DNA from 3 places in the Nocardia sp. NPDC049935 genome. Region 3 is predicted to be linked to each of the others. Evidence: riboswitches for the same ligand, from Rfam matches in the RefSeq annotation. Region 3 holds a riboswitch; each other region holds the start of a gene.
The links. Region 3 has a riboswitch for S-adenosylmethionine ahead of metX (homoserine O-acetyltransferase MetX). Riboswitches for the same ligand answer to the same signal wherever they lie in the genome.
Positions count from the first base shown of each region.

Region 1: another riboswitch for S-adenosylmethionine. It lies ahead of ACZ6SF_RS08040 (aminotransferase class V-fold PLP-dependent enzyme); the one in region 3 lies ahead of metX (homoserine O-acetyltransferase MetX).
Region 2: another riboswitch for S-adenosylmethionine. It lies ahead of ACZ6SF_RS10835 (rhodanese-like domain-containing protein); the one in region 3 lies ahead of metX (homoserine O-acetyltransferase MetX).

Region 1 is NZ_JBVJHV010000001.1:1,780,402-1,785,436, reverse strand. Features, by position in the region: gene ACZ6SF_RS08055 (NADPH-dependent oxidoreductase) at 1-539, shown strand, start outside; gene ACZ6SF_RS08050 (aldo/keto reductase) at 646-1,677, shown strand; gene ACZ6SF_RS08045 (LLM class flavin-dependent oxidoreductase) at 1,695-2,756, opposite strand; SAM riboswitch class IV at 2,953-3,066, shown strand; gene ACZ6SF_RS08040 (aminotransferase class V-fold PLP-dependent enzyme) at 3,112-4,422, shown strand; gene ACZ6SF_RS08035 (HD domain-containing protein) at 4,432-5,035, opposite strand, start outside.
Region 2 is NZ_JBVJHV010000002.1:561,783-566,817, reverse strand. Features, by position in the region: gene ACZ6SF_RS10850 (amidohydrolase family protein) at 1-1, opposite strand, end outside; gene ACZ6SF_RS10845 (FAD-dependent oxidoreductase) at 73-1,461, opposite strand; gene ACZ6SF_RS10840 (Rv0361 family membrane protein) at 1,691-2,161, shown strand; SAM riboswitch class IV at 2,226-2,338, shown strand; gene ACZ6SF_RS10835 (rhodanese-like domain-containing protein) at 2,356-2,772, shown strand; gene ACZ6SF_RS10830 (O-succinylhomoserine sulfhydrylase) at 2,769-3,980, shown strand; gene ACZ6SF_RS10825 (HAD-IIA family hydrolase) at 4,404-5,035, opposite strand, start outside.
Region 3 is NZ_JBVJHV010000005.1:177,876-182,910, reverse strand. Features, by position in the region: gene ACZ6SF_RS20725 (STM4015 family protein) at 1-21, opposite strand, end outside; gene ACZ6SF_RS20720 (hypothetical protein) at 210-533, shown strand; gene ACZ6SF_RS20715 (DUF6745 domain-containing protein) at 577-1,641, shown strand; gene ACZ6SF_RS20710 (DUF3017 domain-containing protein) at 1,750-1,995, shown strand; gene metX (homoserine O-acetyltransferase MetX) at 2,003-3,148, opposite strand; SAM riboswitch class IV at 3,436-3,546, opposite strand; gene ACZ6SF_RS20700 (NADP-dependent isocitrate dehydrogenase) at 3,821-5,035, shown strand, end outside.

The sequences.
Region 1 (5,035 bases), on a different contig from region 3:
GGCAGGCGCCGCTGCTACTGGTGTGGACCGCCGACCTCGCCCGGCTGCGCGGCCTGGCCGCCGACCGCGGCGCGCCACTGGAGGGCGCCGACTATCTCGAATCGAGCTACGTGGCGTTCCTGGACGCGGCGCTGGCCGCGCAGAACGCGGTGGTGGCGGCCGAATCCCTGGGGCTGGGCACCGTGTACATCGGGGCGATCCGCAACAATCCGGAACAGGTCGCGGCCGAACTGGCGCTGCCCGCAGGAGTATTCGCCGTGGTGGGTCTGGTGGTCGGGCGCCCGGATCCGGCCGAGGGCGCCCGGGTGAAACCACGCCTGCCGCAGGCCGCGGTCCTGCACGAGGAGACCTATTCCGCGGACGGCCGGCGCGAGCATTTGAGCGAGTACGAACGCCGTATCGCGCAGTTCTACGCCGAACAGGATCTTGCGCACTCGTGGTCGGAACGGGTGCTGGCCCGGCTCGCGTCGGCGGAATCGCTCAAAGGGCGCGACCGTCTGCGTGAATCGCTGGCCGCCCGGGGTTTTCCGCTGCGCTGACCGGTCCCTTCCCCCTAGCCGGCCCGGTCGTGGCAGACCCGGCGTGGTTTCGATCAGGCTGAGCGGACCCATCGCCCGCCGGGCCGGCGGGTGGTCGACTGGTGTGATGAGCTACGGACCCCACGACCTGTCCTATACCGCCGCCGGTAACCGATACGAGAGAATCCCCTACCGGCGCACCGGGAATTCCGGTCTCGACCTCCCCGCCTTTTCCTTCGGTCTGTGGCAGAAATTCGGCAGCGACTATTCCGCCGCGACCCAGCGCGAGATCATCCTGCGGGCCTTCGATCTCGGCATCACCCATTTCGACAACGCCGACCGCTACGGTCCGCCGCATCGCGCCGCCCAGCAGAACTTCGGGCGCGTTCTGGGCGCCGATCTCGCGCGCTACCGCGACGAACTCATCCTGTCGACCAAGGCCGGGAACCCGATCGGGCCGAGCCCCTACCTGCGGGGCGGTTCGCGGAAATCGCTGCTCACCTCGCTCGAGCACAGCCTGCGTGATCTGGGCACCGACTATGTCGATATCTTCTACCACCACAGCCCGGATTCCGGTACGCCCCTGGAGGAGACCGTGGGCGCGCTGGTCTCGGCCGTCCAGCAGGGTAAAGCGCTCTACGTGGGGATCTCGAACTATCCGCCCGAACGCGCCCACGCCGCCGCCGAACTGCTCCGCGCGGCCGGTGTCCCCCTGCTCATCCACCAGGCCCGGTACTCGATCTACGACCGGCGGCCCGAGCGCAACGGCCTGCTGGAGACCGCCGACCAGGACGGGTTCGGGGTCATCGTGTACTCGCCGCTGGCCCAAGGCCTGCTCACCGATAAATACCTGGACGGTATCCCCGACGGCGCGCGGGCGCAGAACAGCACCTTCCTGTCACCGGATGTGATCGACGAGACCTACCGGGCGCGGACCGCCGAACTCGCGAAACTCGCGGCGGCCCGGGGGCAGTCGCTGGCCCAGCTCGCCCTCCAATGGGTGCTGCGACGGCCGGAGGTCACCTCTGCGCTGATCGGTGCCAGCAGTACCGCGCAGCTCGATCACAATATCGCCGCGGTGGATTTCCCGGAACTCACCGACGACGAACTCGCGCTGATCGACGAACACGGAATCCACGGCACCGGACTGAATCTCTGATCGGCCCTGTACCCGGCTCAGTCGCGGAGCAGCGGCAGGAGCCGGGTGCCCTGCCGGCGGATCTCCCGCAGGTACGGAGTATCGGACAGGACGAAATGGGTGATGCCGAGATCCTGGTAGCGGCGCAGCGATTTCGCGACATCCTCGGCGGAGCCCACCAGCCAGGTGGTGGCCGCGCCGCCGCCACCGACCGTGCCGGGGGTGGTGTAGAGGTTGTCGTCGAGGACCTCACCGCGCGCGGCGAGGTCGAGCAGGCGCTGCTGGCCCACCGCGGCGTGGCGGCGCGGCGCGGCGCCGGACGCGGCGGCCATCGCGGCGACCTTCGCTTCCGCCTCGGCCCAGGCCTGTTCGGTGGTATCGCGGACGAAGGTGGTGATCCGCAGCCCGAATCGCAGCGGCGCGTGCCGGCGGCCCAGTTCGTCGCTCAGGGCGCGCAGCCGGTCGATCCGCTCGCGGACGCCGGACAGGGGTTCGCCCCAGAACAACTGCACATCGGCTTCGGCGGCGGCGACGCGTTCGGCCGCCGCCGACGCGCCGCCGAAGTACAGCAGCGGATGCGGCCGGCCCGGTCGCGCGGCGATCCGCGGTTCGACGGTGGAATCGGTGACCCGGTAGTGGTCACCGCGATAGGTGACGTTGTCCTCGGTCCACAACCGGCGGACCAGCTGCATGAACTCGCGGGTGCGGGCATAGCGGTCCGCCTGGTCGTCCTCGCTTTCACCGTAGGCGGCGAGATCGTCCTTACCGGAGACGATATTGACGCGCACCCGGCCACCGGTGAGGTGATCGAGACTCGCGGCGGCGGAGGCGAAATGCGCGGGGCGCCAATAACCGGGCCGGACCGCGATTAGCGGCTCGAAGGTGGTGGTCCGGGCGGCGAGCGCGGTCGCGACCGTGAAGGTGTCGGGCCGGCCCCAGCCGGTGCCGAGTAGTGCACCGGTCCATCCGTGCTGTTCCAGCGCTTCGGCCTGGGTGGTCAGCGTCCCGATACTGTTGTGATCGTCGGTCACCGGTTCGCCGCGATGCCCGGGCCGGGCCTGGTTCGGGATGTACCAGAGAAATTCGGCGCTCATCGGCATATTCCTGGGGGTCGGCGGCGGATGACCAACGGCGACTCGTGGCCGCACGGGATATGGTGCGCCGCCGAAGTTTCCGGGTCCACGGACTCGATCACCGTGATCCGAAGGAGGCGACGGCCCGGTGCCGGGCGGATCGCGCGGGCACGGTGCGGCGCGGTTGACAAGCCCGCGAGGTGTCTGCAAAGGTTTCGGATCAGGTCATGAGTGCCAGCGTCAAGCCCCGGCTTGCTGGCCGGCAACCCTCCTCCGCGGTGGGGTGCCCCGGGTGACGACCGGGCCGCGGCTCGACCGAGCGCGGCAAGCGCGGACTCCGTTCTCCGATGGCTCCGGAGTCCCTCCACGAAGGGATTGCCCGATGACCGCTGTACTCGACCCCACCTGCGCCCCCGCCCGGGTGACCGGCGACGACCTGCGGGTGCCGCTGGTACAGGGCGGTGAACTCGACTACGCGAACTTCGACTACGCGGCGAGCGCGCCCGCTCTGTCCGGCGTCGCCGCGCGGGTCGCCGAACTGCTGCCCTACTACGCGAGCGTGCACCGGGGCGCCGGTTACGCCTCGCGGATCTCCACCCGGTGCTACGAGGCGTCGCGGGAGACGGTGGGCCGGTTCCTGGGCTGCGATACCGATCAGGTCGTGGTGTTCACCCGCAACACCACCGACGCGCTGAATCTGCTCGCGAGCTGTGTGCCCGGCGATACCGTGGTGCTCGATATCGAACATCACGCGAACTTCCTGCCGTGGCAGCGGCACGGCCGCCGGGTGGTGCGGGCCGCGGATACCGTCGAGGAGACCTTGCGCCGGCTGGCCGCCGAACTGTGCGCGAAACCCGCGGCGCTGCTCGCGGTGACCGGGGCCTCGAATGTGACCGGCGAGGTGCTGCCGCTGGAGCGGCTCGCCGCGCTGGCCCATCAGTGCGGGGCGCGGATCCTGGTGGACGCCGCGCAGCTGGCGCCGCACCGGCGGATCGACCTGCGGGCCGCCGGTATCGACTATCTGGCACTGTCCGGGCACAAACTGTATGCGCCGTTCGGCGCGGGCGTGCTCGCCGGCCGGCGCGACTGGCTCGACGCGGCGCCGCCGTATCTGGCCGGTGGCGGCGCGGTCACCGAGGTGACGGCCGACAGTGCGAGCTGGGCGGCCGCGCCGCACCGGCACGAGGCGGGATCACCGAACGTCCTGGGGGCCGCGGCCCTGGCCGCCGCCTGCGACGCACTGGCCGAATCCCGCGATGCGGCCGAGACCCGGGAGCGTGCGCTCACCGGACGGCTGCGGGCCGGTCTGGCCGATATCGCGGGCGTGCGCTGCCTGCGGATCTGGCCGGATACCGGCGACTGTGTCGGGATCGTGGCCTTCACGGTGGCCGGGTACGAGCCCGGCCGGGTCGCGGCGTATCTGTCGGCCGAACACGCGATCGGCGTCCGGGACGGCCGGTTCTGCGCCCACCCGCTGCTGGCGCGGTTCGGAATCGAGGCGGGTCTGCGCGCGAGTATCGGGCTGGGTACCACCGAGGCCCATGTCGACCGGCTGCTCGACGCGGTGCGCGCCCTGGTCGCCGACGGTCCGGCCTGGCATTACACGGGTGTGGGCGGACACTGGGATCCGGTGCCGGAGACCCGCCCGGGACTGACCGCCGGCGGGGCGGCGGGCGCCGCGCCCTGCGTCTGAGATCGGCGCTCATTCCGGCCAGGGACTGTTCTCGATGACCTCGACGAAATCGGTACGCCGGAAACCGGGCAGGAAGTGGGCGAGCACATCGGCGTTGACGGTGCCGAATGTGGTGTCGGGCCGGTCGGCGAAACCGTGGGTGAACGCGGCGAGGATCTGCTTCTTGAAGTCCGGCCGCGGATGCGCGGCCACCACCTCCCGGATATCGGCCGGGTCCAGATCCCGGTAGCCGATTCCGAGCACGTCGGTTTCGACTCCGGCCGTGACCAGCGCGATCTCGGCCTCCATATGTTCGGGAACGCCGGGTGTGGTGTGCAGCGCGATGGCGGTCCACACCCGCTGTGCCGACGCGGCATCGATACCGTGATCGATGAGGAAACGGCGCGCTTCTGCCGCACCGTCGATTTCGAAGCGCCGGTCGGCGGTGCGGTATCTGTCGGTCAGCCCGAGATCGTGGAACAGGGCGCCGACATACAGCAGTTCGGGGTCGGGCTCCAGGCCGCGCCGCCGGCCCTGGAGCATCCCGAACAGGTAGACCCGGCGGGAGTGGTGGAACAGCAGCGGCGGCGCGGTATCGCGGACCAGTTCGGTGGCCTCCGCGACGAGCCCGCTG
Region 2 (5,035 bases), on a different contig from region 3:
CTGATACAGCATGCCTGATAGATCGGGGCGCCCGCTCCTCCCAGCACTGAACCGGCAGGAGCGGGCCGCGACTCATACCTTGTGCGGTTCGCTCGCGCGCAGCATGTCTTCGCGCTCCACGACCTTGACCCGCTCCCGGCCCTCGGGCTCGCCGAGCGACCGCTCGTGGGCGTCGAGCCGGTACCAGCCCGCCCAGGTGGTGAACGGAATACCCCGGCCCTCCAGGAACTCCAGCACCGCTTCGGGCTCGGGGCTCTCGGCCGGGGTGAAGTTCACGCTGTCGTCGACGAGGCAGGCCACCGTCTCGTTGGCGTCGCCCTTGGTGTGGCCGATCAGGCCGACCGGGCCGCGTTTGATCCAGCCGGTCACGTAGGTGCCGGACATGTACCGGGCCGCGCCGTCGGCGTTCTCGTCGACCAGCACCCGGCCGGCCTCGTTCGGGATGACGCCGGCCTGGTCGTCGAACGGCAGTTCCGAGATGTTCTGCGACAGATAGCCCACCGCCCGGTACACCGACTGCACATCCCAATCCTTGAAGGTGCCGGTGCCCTTCACATTGCCGGTGCCGTCGAGCTGGGTGCGCTCGGTGCGCAGGCCCACGACCTTGCCGTCCTCGCCGAGGATCTCCGAGGGGGATTCGAAGAAGTGCAGGAACAGTTTGTGCGGGCGATCGCCCTGATCCCGGATGGCCCACTGTTCGAGGGTGTTGGCGACCATATCGACCTGCTTGGAATGCCGCCGCGCCGCTTCCGAGCCCTCGTCGTAGTCGATGTCCTCGGGATCGACGATCACCTCGATCGTCGGGGAATGATCCAGTTCGCGCAGTTCCAGGGGCGTGAACTTCGCCTGCGCCGGACCGCGCCGCCCGAACACGTGCACCTCGACGGCCTTGTTCGCCTTGAGGCCCTCGTAGACGTTCGGCGGGATCTCGGTCGGCAGCAGTTCGTCACCGGTCTTGGCCAGTACGCGCGCCACGTCGAGCGCCACATTGCCGACGCCGAGCACCGCGACCTTCTCCGCGTCCAGCGGCCAGGTCCGCGGCACATCCGGGTGGCCGTCGTACCAGGACACGAAATCGGCGGCGCCGTAGGAACCGTCCAGGTCGATACCCGGGATCGGCAGCGCACGGTCGGCGTTGGCGCCGGTGGAGAAGATCACCGCGTCGTAGAAGCGCTTCAGATCCGAGAGGGTGATATCGGTGCCGTAGTCGATATTGCCCAGCAGCCGGACCTGCTCCTTGTCCAGCACCTTGTGCAGCGCGGTCACGATCCCCTTGATGCGGGGATGGTCCGGCGCGACGCCGTAGCGGATCAGTCCGAACGGCGCGGGCATCCGCTCGAACAGATCGATCGACACGTCGGCGTCCGACTTCATCAGTGCGTCGGCGGCATAGATCCCGGCCGGACCGGCTCCCACGATCGCGATCCGAAGCGGGCGGTTCGCTTCCTTCTGCTCGGTCATCAGTTTCGCGCACCCTTATCGGTCGAGAGATTCACTGGCGTTGTTGTTAGCTTAGGCTAAGTTGACGCGCGGCCTGTCTGCACCATCGCCCCGCCTTGCGCGGGCGGCTCGTTCGCCGTCGGTCTTCCCACGTCTCCGCGGTGACTGCCGTGCAGCAGCACCCGCCTCACCCGCGATTCTATCGGGGTGCGGGCACACGCCGATCCGGGGACCAGGGATGATCGTCTGTATGAGCGATCCCGGACCCACCGAGGAGCAGCCGGCCGCCGAAACGGGCGGCGACGAGGCACCGCGCACGATCACCCCGTTCATCGTGGCCGCGGTACTCGCGGCCCTGGTCCTGGGTGGTGTGCTGATCGCCGGGCTGGTGGCGCCCGCTGAGAAAAATGTCACAGAATCCGACCGCATCGCCGGAGCGGTCCGTGAGTTCGGCGACGCGAGCAGCCGCTTCGGGCCGGAACCGCCGCGGGAGGCGGTCTGCCCCGGGTTCGTGCCCGCCCGCTCACCGCTGGCCGGGCAGCTGAAACCCGGCGAAACCGGGAAGGACGTCGAGATCGAGAGATTCGGCGCCGTCCAGGTCAACGGCGAGAACGCGACCATCGAGGTGACCAGCCGCGTCGAAGGCGAGGAAAGAACCGCGACCTGGTGGCTGTTCAAGGCCGACGGCGAGTGGAAGGTGTGCAACCAGCCGGTCGAATAGCTTTCACCCGGCCCGTCAACCGGGGTTTGACACGACGGGGCGCGGCGGGCAATCTCATCCCTTAGGTCATGAGTGCCAGCGCCAAGCCCCGGCTCGCTGGTCGGCAACCCTCCTCCGCGGTGGGGTGCTCCGGGTGACGACCTGGCGTGCATCGAACGGATGCGGCAAGTGCGGATTCGCAGGAGGTACCACGTATGAGTTACGCAGGGGATATCGAGCCGAAGCAGGCATGGGAACTGCTCACCGGGCATCCCGACGCCGTCCTGGTGGACGTGCGCACCGAAGCCGAATGGAAGTTCGTCGGCGTTCCCGACACCAGCGGTATCGCCACCCCGACCGTGCTGGTCGAATGGGTCGATTCCACCGGCACCCGCAACGCGGGATTCCTGGACCAGTTGCGCCGCGCCCTGGGCGACCGCCCGGCCGACGCCCCGGTGGTGTTCCTGTGCCGGTCCGGCCAGCGGTCGGCGCATGCCGCCGACGCCGCCACCGCCGCGGGTATCGCCCCCTCGTACAACGTCACCGAAGGCTTCGAAGGGCCGCTCGACGAATTCGGCCATCGTGGCGAGTCGGGCTGGCGGGCCGACGGCCTGCCCTGGCGGCAGTCGTGATCGGCGGCGGTGCGTTCGAGCGCGCCCTGCCCGAAGGTGTCGGACCGGCGACGCTCGGCGTCCGCGGCGGGCTCAACCGCTCCGGTTTCGAGGAGACCTCCGAGGCGCTCTACCTGAACTCCGGGTTCGTCTACGCCAGCGCCGAGGACGCCGAAGCCGCGTTCACCGGCGACCTCCCGCATTTCGTGTACTCCCGCTACGGCAACCCGACCGTGGAGATGTTCCAGGAACGGATGCGGCTGCTCGACGGCGCCGAAGCCTGTTTCGCCACCGCCAGCGGTATGGCCGCGGTCTTCGTCGCCCTCGGCGCCCTGCTGAAGGCCGGCGACCGGCTGGTGGCGGCGCGCAGCCTGTTCGGATCATGTTTCGTGGTCTGCAACGAGATCCTGCCGCGCTGGGGTGTGGAAACCGTTTTCGTCGACGGTGAGGACCTCGGCCAGTGGGAGGCGGCACTGTCGGTCCCCACCACGGCGGTGTTCTTCGAAACGCCCGCCAACCCGATGCAGACGCTGGTGGATGTGCGCAAGGTCAGCGAACTCGCCCACGCCGCCGGCGCCCAGGTGGTCCTGGACAATGTCTTCGCCACCCCGCTGCTGCAGCGCGGCTTCGACCTCGGCGCCGATGTACTCGTGTACTCGGGCACCAAACATATCGACGGCCAGGGCCGGGTCCTGGGCGGCGCGATCCTCGGCTCCGCCGAATACATCGACGGCCCGGTCAAAACGCTGATGCGCCACACCGGCCCGGCGCTCAGCCCCTTCAACGCCTGGACGCTGCTCAAAGGCCTGGAAACCATGCCGCTGCGCGTACGGCAGTCCACCGATTCGGCCCTGCGCATCGCCCGCTACCTGGACGAACACCCCGCGGTGGAATGGGTGCGGTACCCCTTCCTCGAAACCCACCCGCAGTACGCACTGGCCACCTCCCAGATGAGCGGCGGCGGCACCGTGGTCACCTTCGAACTGAAGGCGAACGCGGACGAGGCCAAGAAACGGGCCTTCGAAGTACTCAACGGCCTGCGCATCGTCGATATCTCCAACAACCTCGGCGACGCGAAATCCCTCATCACCCACCCCGCGACCACCACCCACCGGGCGATGGGACCGGAAGGGCGCGCCGGAATCGGACTGTCGGACGGGGTGGTCCGGCTCTCGGTCGGCCTCGAGGACATCGAGGACCTCCTGGGCGACCTGGACCGGGCGCTGTAATTTTGGAGCGGCTCCGCCGCTCGAGGGTGGGGCTGTGATTTTGGAGGCGCTCCGCGCCTCGAGGGTGGGGCCCCTGGTAGCCCGGTTCTTCACTCCCGGCGGTCGGTCGCTGCGCTCCCTTCCTCTGGTCGCTCCAGAACCGGGCGGGCCCCACCCCATGGGGTGCGACCATGTGGACAAAGGTGAGAGCACGCTGGAGCGCCCGCACCGGCCCCCGGCATCCGCACGACCCCTGCCCCGATTCGAATTCGAACCGGGCTCAGGCCCACTGTCCCGGTGCCGAGGCGCAGCGAGGCATCGAACGGGTTCGGCCCGCGCCTGCTGTCGGCCCTCGAAGCGCATGCGGCGCAGCCGCGAGTCTCGAGGGCCGACAGCAGGCGCTCACGAGGGCCGAACCTCGAGCGGCGGAGCCGCTCCAGAATCTCAGAACGGGGTCCGGACCCGGCCCGCCAGTTCGGCGACCGAGTCGAGCACCATGGTCGGCCGGTAGGGATAGTGCTCCACGGAGGTTTTCGTGGAGATACCGGTGGTCACCAGGATGGTGCGCATACCGGCCTCCATCCCCGAGATCACATCGGTGTCCATCCGGTCGCCGATCATCACGCTGCTCTGGGAGTGGGCGTCGATCCGGCGTAGCGCCGACCGCATCATCAGCGGATTCGGTTTGCCGATGTAGTAGGGGTCGCGGCCGGTGGCGCGGGTGATCAGGGCCGCCACCGAACCGGTCGCGGGCAGGACACCGTCGCGGGACGGGCCGGTGGGGTCGGGATTGGTGGCGATGAAGCGGGCGCCGCGCTCGACCAGCCGGATCGCGGTGGTGATCGCCTCGAACGAATAGGTGCGGGTCTCGCCCAGGACGACGTAATCGGGGTCGACCTCGGTCAGCACGTAGCCGATTTCGTGCAGCGCGGTGGTGAGCCCGGATTCGCCGACCACATAGGCGGTGCCGCCCGGCCGCTGCTCGTTCAGGAAACTCGCCGTGGCCAGGGCCGAGGTCCAGATCGAATGCTCCGGGATCTCGAGCCCGGTCTGACGCAGCCGCGCCTGCAGATCGC
Region 3 (5,035 bases):
CAGATGTTTTCCGATCGCCATGAGACCCTTCCTCGCCGCTGTTCGAGAAGGTTCTACCAGTGCTCGGTGACCAGTGGTGGCCGAGCGCTGTTGGCGCAGGTCGGATTCCGCCGGACCGGGGTCCGGGCCCGCTCCGGGACTCTGTCGGTGGGCGCCGTTATGGTCCCGTCAGCAACCGCGCGAACGCGCCGGGAACGGGAGGAAGCCGCATGTATCGCCAGGGAGACGTTCTGATCGTCCCGGTCGAGGAAAGCGCCGTCGCGGCCGCGAAACAGTGGACGCGGGCGCGGCGCGACGGCCGGGGGCGGCTGGTGCTCGCCCTCGGCGAGGTGACCGGGCACGCCCACGCGCTCGCCTCGCCCGGCACGCTGTTCCAGGATCCGCACGCACCGAACTCCCTGGTCCTGCATCTGCCCGAGGGCGGCCGGCTGGTCCACGAGGAGCACGCGGCGATCGGCCTGCCCAAAGGCTGGTACCACGTGGTGCGCCAGCGCGAATACATCCCGGGCTCGGTCCGGATCGTCGCCGACTGACCACGCACCACGATTGCCCGTGCGAGAGAAGGAAAAAGGATCGATGACGGAAACGACCGGGTGGCGCGAGATCTCGGTGGCGACCGGCCCCGGCGACCGGCCGACCGCCGAGGCCGGGGTGCGGCTCGCCTACGAGCGGGCCGGCCTGCGCGCGCCGGAACGGATCATCTGGGTGCGATCGCCGCTCGAGGCGGTGCGGCTGCTCGACGCGAAGCCGCTCGCAGACGAGGCGGGGAGGTCGGTGCGGGAAGCGGTTCGCACCGCGCCCTGGGCGGCCGCCCGGGAACGGCTGCACACCGAACTGGGCCCGCGCGGGTTCGCCCGGCACTGGCAGGCCGAGGGAGCCGGTCTGTGGGAACTGACCGATCCGGTGGTGACGCGAATCCGTGACGCGGTGGTCGCGGGCCTGCTCCCGGAGTCCGCGAGCGGCCCGGAACAGCGGAGCCCGCGGGACTCGGAGCCGACCGCCTCCGCGCGGGAACCGCGTATTCGTCTGCTGCTGCTGGACGCGGTGCTGGGTCAGCACGACGCCGCGTGGCTGTCCGCCTTCGATGCCGGTGCGGGGTCGGCATTGGCGGGTCTGGCAGCCGTGGCGCGGGAAGCGGGCTGGTGGTGGCCCTACGAGAACCTCGCGGTGCTCAGTGAACGCCCCACCGCCCTGCACCGCGACGAGGCCGGCCGGCTGGATCGCGCCGACGGCCCCGCCGTCGGGTACGCCGACGGGTTCGCCCTCTACGCCTGGCGCGGGATGCCGGTGCCCGGTGAGTTCCTCGCCGAACTGGCCACACTCACCGCCGACCGCATCCGCACCGAGGAGAACGCGGAACTGCGGCGCGTCATGCTCGAGCACTACGGCTACGAGCGTTACCTCACGGAATCCGGCGCCGAGCCGCTGCAGCGCGACGAGACCGGGATCCTGTGGCGGATCGCGCTGACCGGCGACGAGGACGTGGTGATGGTGGAGGTGGTCAATTCCACCCCCGAGCCGGACGGCACCAGCCGCACCTACTGGCTGCGGGTCCCGCCCGCCACCCGCACCGCCCGGGAGGGCGTCGCCTGGACATTCGGCCTCGGCGCCGCGGAGTACGCCCCGGTCGCGCAGACCTGACCCGTCGCGTCTGGAACAATCGCATCCGTGACCGACGCCGAGATCCTGACCGACGACGCTCCCGGCACCGGCAACCGCTGGCGGGGTTTCCTGCGCTGTCATCTGCCGATGGCCGTGGTGGTACTCGTGATCCTGGTCGCCGTGGTCTTCGTCGCTCAGGATCGCTGGCGTCGCGGGGCCTTCTTCTTCGGCGGGGCGACGCTGATCGCCGCGGCGTTCCGCCTGTGCCTGCCGACTGCCCGGGTCGGCCTGCTCGCCGTGCGCAGCCGTCCGTTCGACGTGGGCGCGCTGACGCTGCTCGGCAGCTCCATCGTGTTCCTGGCCGCCACCATCAACACCCTCGGGGTGGGATAGCCCGCGGTCAGCGGGAAGTGCGCGCCAGGTTCATCGTCTGGACCAGCAGTTTGCCGATGGCCGCCGCCTCGGTGAGGAAACCGTCGTGGCCGTCGCGGGAGGCGATGACCTCGAAATGGCGGCATCCGGCCAGGCCCTCGGCCAGCTCCCGCTGGGTGTGCAGCGGGTAGAGCCGGTCGGAGTCGATACCGCCGACGATGCACGGCACCTCGGCGGTGGCCATGGCCGCCTCGATACCGCCGCGCCCGCGGCCGATATCGTGGCGGTTCATCGCCTCGCTGAGCAGCACGTAGGTGGCGGGATCGAAGCGCTTGCCCAGTTTCTCGGCCTGGTATTCGAGATAGCTCTGGACCGCGTAGCGGCCGCCGTCCCAGGGGTCCTCGCCCTGCTGGGGGCTGTTGCCGAACCGGCTGTCCAGTTCGACCTCGGTGCGGTAGGTCAGATGCGCGATCCGCCGCGCGATACCCATTCCCGTCATCGGCGCGCGACCGGTGCCGTGATAGTCCCCGCCCTGCCAGTCGGGGTCACCGGTGATCGCGGCGATCTGGGTGGTCTGGGTGCCGATCTGGTCGGCGGTGGCCCGCGCCCCGACCGCCAGCACCAGCGCCGCGGCCAGCCGGTCCGGTGCGCCGAGCATCCACTCGAGGACGCGCATACCGCCCATCGAACCGCCGACCGCGGCGGCCAGGCGTTCGATGCCGAGCAGATCGAAGAGCCGGAACTCGGCGGCGACCTGGTCGCGGATGGAGATCTCCGGGAACCGCGAACCCCAGGGCGCGCCGTCCGGCGCGGCGGAGGCGGGACCGGTACTGCCCTGGCAGCCGCCGAGCACGTTGGTCGCCACGACGCACCATTCGTCGGTATCGATCGGCGCACCCGGCCCGACCATCCCGTTCCACCATCCGGGCGAGGGATGATCGGCATCCGGTTCGCCCACCACGTGGGAGTCGCCGGTCAGAGCGTGCTCGATCAGCACAACATTGTCCCCGGCCGGGGACAATTCGCCCCAGCGCTGGACCGTCAGCCGGATATCGGGCAGATGGGCCCCGTTCTCCAGCGTCAGATCACCGATCGAGACGAGACCCGGCGTGCCGTCGGGTGGTGGCAGCTGTGCCACGGGACGGGCCGTGGTCCGTTCGGTGCCCACCGTCACGCGACGGCTTCCGTGCGCAGAACCGGCCTACAACGCGATACCTGACAGGTATCAATGGCTCGGACGCCGGTCGGGACCCGCCCGGTTCCGGAGCGACCAGAGGGAGGGAGCGCAGCGACCGACCGCCGGGAGTGAAGAACCGGGTCAATAGGGCCCCGACCCCGCGGCGCCGGAGGCGACGCCAAAAATACAGTCATATCGTGCTCCAGAAAATAGGGGGTTGCTCGCCGAAACGCCGGAGTGTCACGATCGACGTGACCGGCACCGGGACATAACGGCAGCCTCCTCGTGTGCGCTTGCTCCCGGCTTTCGGAAGCCCGGTCATCACCCGGAGCACCCCACCGCAGCAGGAGGGTTGCCGGCCAGCGAGCCGGGGCTTGGCGCTGGCGCTCATGACCTGATCAACATGGTAGCGGGACCCTCGAGGGGATCGAAATCGGCATCGGGGGCCACCGGGTAATCTTGTGGCACGACTCACTCTGTGACATCTCACGACCGGGGCTGGCTGCACCGTGAGGACACCACAAGCAGTACGCTCGTCTTGGTTACACCAGACGTCTCGTGGACAACGCGGGATGTATACGTTGTCTGTTGAACAGCTGGGGTCCGCTCACAAGCGTGTTCGCCTGGCCGTCCAATGAGGGCACCAGTCTTAGGAGGACACGAAGATCCATGTCCAAGATCAAGGTTGAAGGCACCGTCGTCGAACTCGACGGCGACGAGATGACCCGGATCATCTGGCAGTTCATCAAGGACAAGCTGATCCACCCGTACCTCGACCTGAACCTCGAGTACTACGACCTCGGCATCGAGTACCGCGACAAGACCGACGACCAGGTCACGGTCGACGCGGCCAACGCCATCAAACAGCACGGTGTCGGCGTCAAATGCGCGACGATCACTCCTGACGAGGCCCGCGTCGAAGAGTTCGGTCTCAAGAAGATGTGGCGTTCACCCAACGGCACCATCCGCAATATCCTCGGCGGCACCATCTTCCGCGCCCCGATCATCATCTCCAACGTCCCGCGTCTGGTTCCGGGCTGGACCAAGCCGATCATCATCGGCCGTCACGCCTTCGGCGACCAGTACCGCGCCACCGATTTCAAGGTCTTCCAGGCCGGCACCGTCACCCTCACCTTCACCCCCGAGGACGGCAGCGAGCCGATCGTGCACGAGGTCGTGCAGATGCCGGAAGACGGCGGCGTCGTGATGGGTATGTACAACTTCAAGAAGTCCATCGAGGATTTCGCGCGGGCCTCGTTCAACTACGGCCTGCAGCAGAACTACCCCGTCTACATGTCGACGAAGAACACCATCCTCAAGGCCTACGACGGCATGTTCAAGGACACCTTCGAGGAAGTGTTCGAGGCCGAGTTCAAGAGCCAGTTCGAGGCGGCCGGCCTCACCTACGAGCACCGGCTGATCGACGATATGGTCGCCTCCTCCATGAAGTGGGAGGGCGGCTACGTCTGGGCGTGCAAGAACTACGACGGCGATGTGCAGTCCGATACCGTCGCCCAGGGCTTCGGTTCGCTGGGTCTGATGACCTCGGTGCTGCTGACCCCGGACGGCCAGACCTGTGAGGCCGAGGCCGCGCACGGCACCGTCACCCGGCACTACCGTCAGCACCAGCAGGGCAAGCCGACCTCGACCAACCCGATCGCGTCGATCTTCGCCTGGACCCGCGGCCTCGAACACCGCGGCAAGCTGGACAACACCCCCGAGGTGATCGGCTTCGCGCAGACCCTCGAGGACGTGGTCATCAAGACCGTCGAGGGCGGGCAGATGACCAAGGATCTCGCACTGCTGGTCGGTGGCGACCAGGGCTACCTGAGCACCGAGGAGTTCCTCGCCGCACTGGACGCCAACCTGGCGCGCGCACTGCGC